Regions from separate parts of the Blautia sp. SC05B48 genome, predicted to be linked through region 1. Evidence: riboswitches for the same ligand, from Rfam matches in the RefSeq annotation. Region 1 holds a riboswitch; each other region holds the start of a gene.
The links. Region 1 has a riboswitch for cobalamin ahead of nikB (nickel ABC transporter permease). Riboswitches for the same ligand answer to the same signal wherever they lie in the genome.
Positions count from the first base shown of each region.

Region 2: another riboswitch for cobalamin. It lies ahead of EYS05_RS10180 (cysteine-rich small domain-containing protein); the one in region 1 lies ahead of nikB (nickel ABC transporter permease).
Region 3: another riboswitch for cobalamin. It lies ahead of EYS05_RS05335 (ABC transporter permease); the one in region 1 lies ahead of nikB (nickel ABC transporter permease).

Region 1 covers NZ_CP040518.1:3,284,152-3,286,427, reverse strand. The annotation lists gene nikB (nickel ABC transporter permease) at 1-782, opposite strand, end outside; cobalamin riboswitch at 964-1,152, opposite strand; gene EYS05_RS15305 (M14 family metallopeptidase) at 1,437-2,276, opposite strand, start outside.
Region 2 covers NZ_CP040518.1:2,219,991-2,222,266, reverse strand. The annotation lists gene EYS05_RS10185 (phosphatase) at 1-331, shown strand, start outside; gene EYS05_RS10180 (cysteine-rich small domain-containing protein) at 439-726, opposite strand; cobalamin riboswitch at 1,004-1,192, opposite strand; gene EYS05_RS10175 (C40 family peptidase) at 1,395-2,276, opposite strand, start outside.
Region 3 covers NZ_CP040518.1:1,173,524-1,175,799, forward strand. The annotation lists gene nikC (nickel transporter permease) at 1-248, opposite strand, end outside; gene EYS05_RS05335 (ABC transporter permease) at 264-1,193, opposite strand; cobalamin riboswitch at 1,330-1,503, opposite strand; gene EYS05_RS05340 (MATE family efflux transporter) at 1,653-2,276, opposite strand, start outside.

The sequences.
Region 1 (2,276 bases):
GGCCAGTTGTAAATGATCTCTACAACTGCGGTACCTCCAAGGAGGCTTCCAAGGGAAAGACCCAGCAGTGTTACCAGCGGAAGCATTACATTAGGAAGAACGTGTTTCCAAAGGATCACGCTTTCTTTGATTCCACGCATTCTTGCACCGGTCACATAATCCTGGTGAAGCTCCTCCAGCACCGCACTTCTTACCTGGCGGGTATATTTCGCAGACATGGCAAGTGCAAGAGTCAGTGCCGGAAGGATCATAGACTTGAAATCCGTACTTCCTCCTGCTACATTGATCCAGCGAAGCTGAACACCAAAGATACTGAGAAGGATCAGGCCCAGCCAGAAGCTTGGAACAGATACTCCCACAAAGGTAATTCCTCTCACAAAATAATCCGGGAATTTGTTCTGATATACAGCGGCCAGGATTCCAAGCGGTATGGAAATAATGACCATCATCAAAAGTGCCAGCAAAGACATCCTCAGCGTCGGCCAGAAACAAGATACCAGTTTATCCGTTACCGGCATTTTGAAAGAATAGGACTGTCCCATATCTCCTGTAACAACACCCTTCAGCCAGGAACCATACTGCACGAGAAAGGGCTGATCAAGGCCAAGCTCATGTCTTGTCTGTTCCAGAAGCTCCGGTGTCGGAAGATTACCACATTCTGTCAGCATGATCTCCGCAGGATCACCAGGTGACAGGTAGGTCAGTCCAAATGTGAAAAAGCTGATTCCAAATAATACAATGATGATCTGGAGAAATCTTTTTCCTATTTGTTTCTTTGTCACGTTTTACTCCTTTCCTCATTTGATGCGATTTTAACATTGCCGTTTTAATTGAGTTAGATAAAAAAACTACTGGATTCTTATTATGCAGAACATGCATGGAATTTTAGAAATTTGCACGAAAAAAGCCCGCGATGAAATACGGGCACATAAAAAAATATGCTTCCTATCTTCCGTAAGAATCATTTTAAAACAATTGCAAGCAGGTCTCCTGACTTAGGATCCTTACCCTCAGGCACCTTCCCGGTCTATTTCTCACGCACTCGACCAGTGGTATTTTGTCTGAGGATTCCCCCTTACAGTGACGGGATCGTACCGGATTTACACCGGTTTCCCTATTAATCCTCTCGGAACTTACAACGGCTGATGTGAAAATCAGCAAATGCTGTTAAATTACCTAAATATTATACGATAAAACTATAGTTTATGTCTATGGAAAAATGTTATATTTTTTGAAAACTCATAAATTTTGTTAAAGATGCTTGAATTGTATATATCCCCCATTGGGGATTTGACAATTAAATTTATTTGATCTGCTAAAAAAACACGGATTTTACCTCGCTGTTTTTACAAATAGAATAGCAAATGGTAAAACCCGGTTTTCTTACTGTTTCAATATGATTTCAGACAGAAGCGTTCTGAAAAGTCTGTTTACTATCAGGTCAGAGTATCTGTGATCGCCGCATATGCGATCATCGGTCCGTCTTCAATGATATTCAGGCTGGCTGTCTGATAAAGTACGACTCCGTTTTCAGTTGCAATAGACGTGTAAAGTAAATTTCCATAGTAATCTCTCAATTCACCCAGTTCTTCTCCCTTAAAGAAGTACTCTCCAGGCTTCTTGGATGGATACCAGCATCCGGTATACGGCGCATATTCATAGACTACATTTTCAAGAAGCATCTGACGGTAATGCTTCAGACCATGACACGTCTTTCCCTGGAGATGAAAAACAAGGTGACGGACGTCTCTTTTATCCTGTTCTACTTCCTCCCAGGTCCAGTAGCTGTGTCCGCCTCTTTCGATAAGAATACTTGGAATTCCAAGAGAAGAAGCATAATTATAGGCGCCACCTGTGGCGGTTGTGGAACGGACTACATATTTTACGCCGATATGCCGTGCCATATGCAATGACTTCTCTGCTGTTTTTTCATCTACAACCCCTACATAATAAACATAGGGATGAAGTTGTTCGAACCCATCTCCGCTGTGCAGGTCGATATAATAATCTGCTATAGAAAAAAGTTTCGTCACTATAGTATAGGCAATACGATCTGCAGCTGTTCCCTCAGGATCTCCGGGGAAAACGCGGTTCAGGTTCTTGCCATCCTCATAGACCAGACTCATGGTGCGATGCTCAAAGCCGCTGACGTTGACCAGTGGAACGATGATCACATTTCCCTTCAGTTCTTCCGGCTGAAATTCTTTTGCAAGTTCCATTGCTGCCTGGATTCCCACATACTCCGCACTGTGTATTCCTGCCGTGATCAGGACCGT
Region 2 (2,276 bases), 1.1 Mb from region 1:
CCTCGGACATAGTGATAACACTCATTACCCGGTTAATTATGATGCGCTTGCAAGGGCTGCCAGGGAAACCGGCACGATCTTTGAGATCAACGAAGCTTCTCTTGCACCTTATGGCTATCGTGGCGACACAAGAGAAAACTGTTTCGAGATCCTTCGATGCTGCCGCAAATATGATCTGCCGCTGCTTCTTTCCAGTGACAGCCATGGCCCGGAGCATATCGGAGATTTTACCTATGCTGCTGAGTTTGTTCATCAGGCCATGTTTCCGGAACAGCTGATCCTCAACAACCAGCTTCCCAGACTCAAGGTTTTTCTCCAAACCAGAGAATGATCTTCTGTATTTTTCCGACAGATAACAGCTATTGTCCACCCCAAAACAAAACAGGCCAGTTCAAACACAGGAATATGCATTTTCCTGTACCTGAACTGACCTGTTTTTTATTTTTCCCGCTGCTTCCGTACAATTTCCGCAAGCTCGCTATATTTACCTGTAACATATCCGAAGTTCTCTCTTCTGTGAGGAAGCTTGCATTCGGTGCAGTCTTTGATGCCGCTTTCCGTAAAGCGAAAATTACCACCACATTTATCTCCCAGTGCATATAAAGGACAATAGCAGAACAGACAGTTGAAGTTCTCCGGATCTGCTCCTTTATGGCATGGAAAGTACTCACATTTTTTGTGGCTGAAGTAAGAGTATTCTTTGCCTTCCCAGTATGGCTTCTCCATGGCTCTTTTCTCCTCTCCTGACATAACCACGCATAAATTTTCCTATAAAAAAAGAGGTAGCGATGCCACCCCGGGGTAGAAATATAATCCGTTCATGAGTGCGCGGAGGGAACGAATGTATCCGGAGTAGTATCGCCTGCCATTTAATCATGTATAATTCATATGAACAGGCGCATTCCATAAAAAAATGCCTACTCTCGTAAAAAAGTAGACAACGTCCCAGGGGTGCGGAGTCCCTGAAATGGTTGTTACACTTTACACGGAAGTTTAACCTCGCCATAACAAGCAGGTTTCCTGGCTCCGGGATCATGGCTCCTCTCTCCTTCTCATACATACGTACAATGGACTATGAGATTTGCTCCTCCGTTACAGTGACCGGATCGCTCAGGTTTCACACCTGATTCCCTTTTCTGCGGATCTCTGATAATCAATACATAACTGTCAGCCATCCTCAGCACTTGCTATGTTCAATATGGAATTATACTGACATCATAATAACATCCTGTTAATTATATGTCAATACTATTTTCAATATTTATATATTTATGAGCATGTTTTATTGCTGTTCACTCCGTTCCATAGGTTTTCAGTGTTTTTTCCGACGTCAAAAACAGCCCGACAAACTGCTGTCGGGCTGCTGTGTTTTTATTTTCTGTTGTACGTTCTTATTATACAAGACGTCTTACAGATACAATTGTTCTGTATGTAGCATCATTGCTGATCTTGATCCCGTCCTGAGAGTTCGATGCATGAACGATCTGGCCATTACCCATGTAAATAGCCACGTGTCCGCCATAGCAGATCAAATCTCCCGGCTGTGCATCTGCGTAGGATACTTCTGTACCTGCATTCTGCTGCTCATAGGATGTTCTCGGAAGGCTGACTCCGAAGTTCGCATAGACACTCTGTACAAATCCGGAGCAGTCTGCACCATTGGTAAGGCTTGTTCCGCCCCATACGTAAGGATTTCCTACAAACTGTGTGGCATAATTCACAACAGAAGATCCTGAACCGCTGCTGTAAGAAGGACTGTCACTGTCTGAGGATGTGTCCTCTGCACTTTCTTCGGATGCATCTGTGCTGTTATCGTAATCTGCGTCTGCATTATCCTCTGTATTCTCAGTATCCCCGGACGCATCATCCTCGATCACATTGTCTGCATCTTCATCCACATGCTCGGTGTCATCCTCTGCAGTATCCTCATCTGTATTCTCGATCACGTTGCCGTCCTCATCGTACTGTACATCTTCGCTCTCGTCCGCCTCATCCTGCTGTGCTTCCTGCTCTGCCTGGCGTCTTGCTTCCTCTTCTGCCTCAGCCTGTGCTCTCGCTGCTGCTTCAGCCTCGGCCTGACGTCTTGCCTCTTCCTCTGCTGCAATACGCTCAGCCTCTAATCTCTGAAGCTCTGCAGTCTGCTCTGCAAGAAGGTTTGCATAATCTGTAGCCTGCTGCTGTGCGTAGGCGATCTCATTATCATAATCTGCGGATGTGGCACGCTTCTCATCCAGCTGTGCCTGCAGGTTCTGGGACTCTGCTTCATATTCCTGCTT
Region 3 (2,276 bases), 1.6 Mb from region 1:
CTTGATAAAATACATCGTCCCAGCTGATCAGTACCTAAAGGATATGCCGCCGACGGATTCTTTAATTTTATCGAAACATCCACAAGTAGTGGATCATGTGGCGCCAGTACAGGTGCAAAAATAGCTGCCAATACAAAAATTATGACCACCATCAATCCTATTTTTGTTTTTGGTGACCGGAATACCTGTTTCCAGTACAGATTCTGGATCATGCTTTTTTCTGTTTTCTGCTTTCTTCTGCTTCCCATTCTATGATCTCTCCTTTACTTTAACTGGATTCGCCGGTCAATCGCAGAATAGGCGATATCCACAAGAAAATTTAATACTACAATGCCAACAGCCAGAATAAAGATAAAACATTGCAGCACCGGAGTGTCTTTTGAGATCACGGATTTCAATGCCAGATTTCCGATTCCCTGAATTGAAAAAATACTTTCTATCACAGCTGAGCCACAGAAAAAACCAATCACAATTGATACCAGACGTGTCAGCACAGGAATCAGGATATTTTTCAGACCATGACGCAAAATTACATTTACAGATGACAATCCCTTAGCTCTGCTGGCACGTATGTAATCCTGCTTCAGCACCTGTATCATATTGGTACGGATCAATCTCGTCATAATTCCAAAGAAACTGATATCCATGGCAAATGCCGCAAGAATCGGGATGCCTCCGGCATCTCCTCCGATCACGGAAATCACTTTTAGCTTTACTCCAAATATATAGAGCAGCATCAGACCGATCCAGAAAGACGGCATAGATACACTGAGGGACGACAAAATGCGAATGACTTTATCCAGAACTCTGTTTTCATAAATTGCCGACAAAATTCCGAGAGGGACTGATACGATCATCAACAATAAAAACGAAGTAACTGCCAGTTTAAATGTCTGTGGAAAATATCTTTTTAATTCCTCAAAAGCCGGTTTTCTGGTAGAATATGATTTTCCAAAATCGCCATGAAGTGCCTGATCCAGCCATTTCCCGTATTGTACCAGCACCGGCTGATCCAGTCCTTCCTCATGCCGTACTTCTTCTATCTGCTCCGGTGACGGGTGCTCGTATTTTTTCTCCGCCAGAACTCTGGCCGCATCACCTGCCGATATAAAACTCAGCATAAAAATAATAAATGTAACCGCCAGAACTACCGGAATCATAAATATAAAACGCTTTGCAATTACTTTTCCCATTTTCATTTCTCCTCATTTTTCATCTGTTTATTCGGTTAAAATAAAAAAGGCTGATATGATCCAGCATCATATCAGCACAAAAAACAAACCTCCACCTCAGGCAGAGCTTATTCCTTCTGTATCCCATCCGAATCAGAATTCTTCTGTCAAAAAGGCAAGTCTCCTGACTCCAGTTCTTCCTACTTACCATCTTCCCGGATCTCTCCAGTGATATTTTGGTTTTCGTCCCTGTCACAGTAGCGGTGGCTGTTCTGGCATTTCACCAGATTCCTTATTAAGTACTTTATACACCCTTCTGACTATTCAATTTTCATAGTTGCAACGAATAAGTACATAATATCATACTTTTCTTTTTATATAAATAGTTTTTCTGTCAAATATGAAATATCTGAACATTTCATATTAAAACCCGGATATTTTCCGCCTGTATATCATTATAGATTCCTCAAGTAAATGACATTATGTATGAACAGTGACTTCTTTATATTTCCGTATAATGATCATATAACTTACGAATAATAAAACAGCTGCGCTGCTCCATGCACAGATCTCTGCATAGTATATTCCATCTTCGCCGATCATTTTTGGCAGCAGCAGCGCAACACTGACACGCATTATAAATTCTGCAATGCCGCTGGCAAGCGGAATCAAAGTATTACCCAGGCCCTGGATAGCGGAACGATACACATACAGCAGATACAGCACCCACAAAAAAACAGCCATAATAAACAAATACTTATATGCTATATCCAATACCTGTCGGGTCTGATCCGGTTCACCGGATACAAACAGGGACAGTACATTACGTCCAAACAACACCATCATACCGGAAATGAAAGCCGAAGTGAGCACTGCCATATAAGTGCCGCTGCGCACACCTTTTCGAATCCTCTGATATTTCTTTGCACCAAGATTCTGGCCTACATAGGTTGTAATAGCATATCCATATGAAACGGCAGCCATCTCCAAAACCCCATACAGCTTGTTCGATGCCGTAAATCCCGCCACAAACAGAAAACCAAATCCATTGATCACATACTGTACCACAAGTCCTCCCACGGAGATGATCACATTCTGTATCGC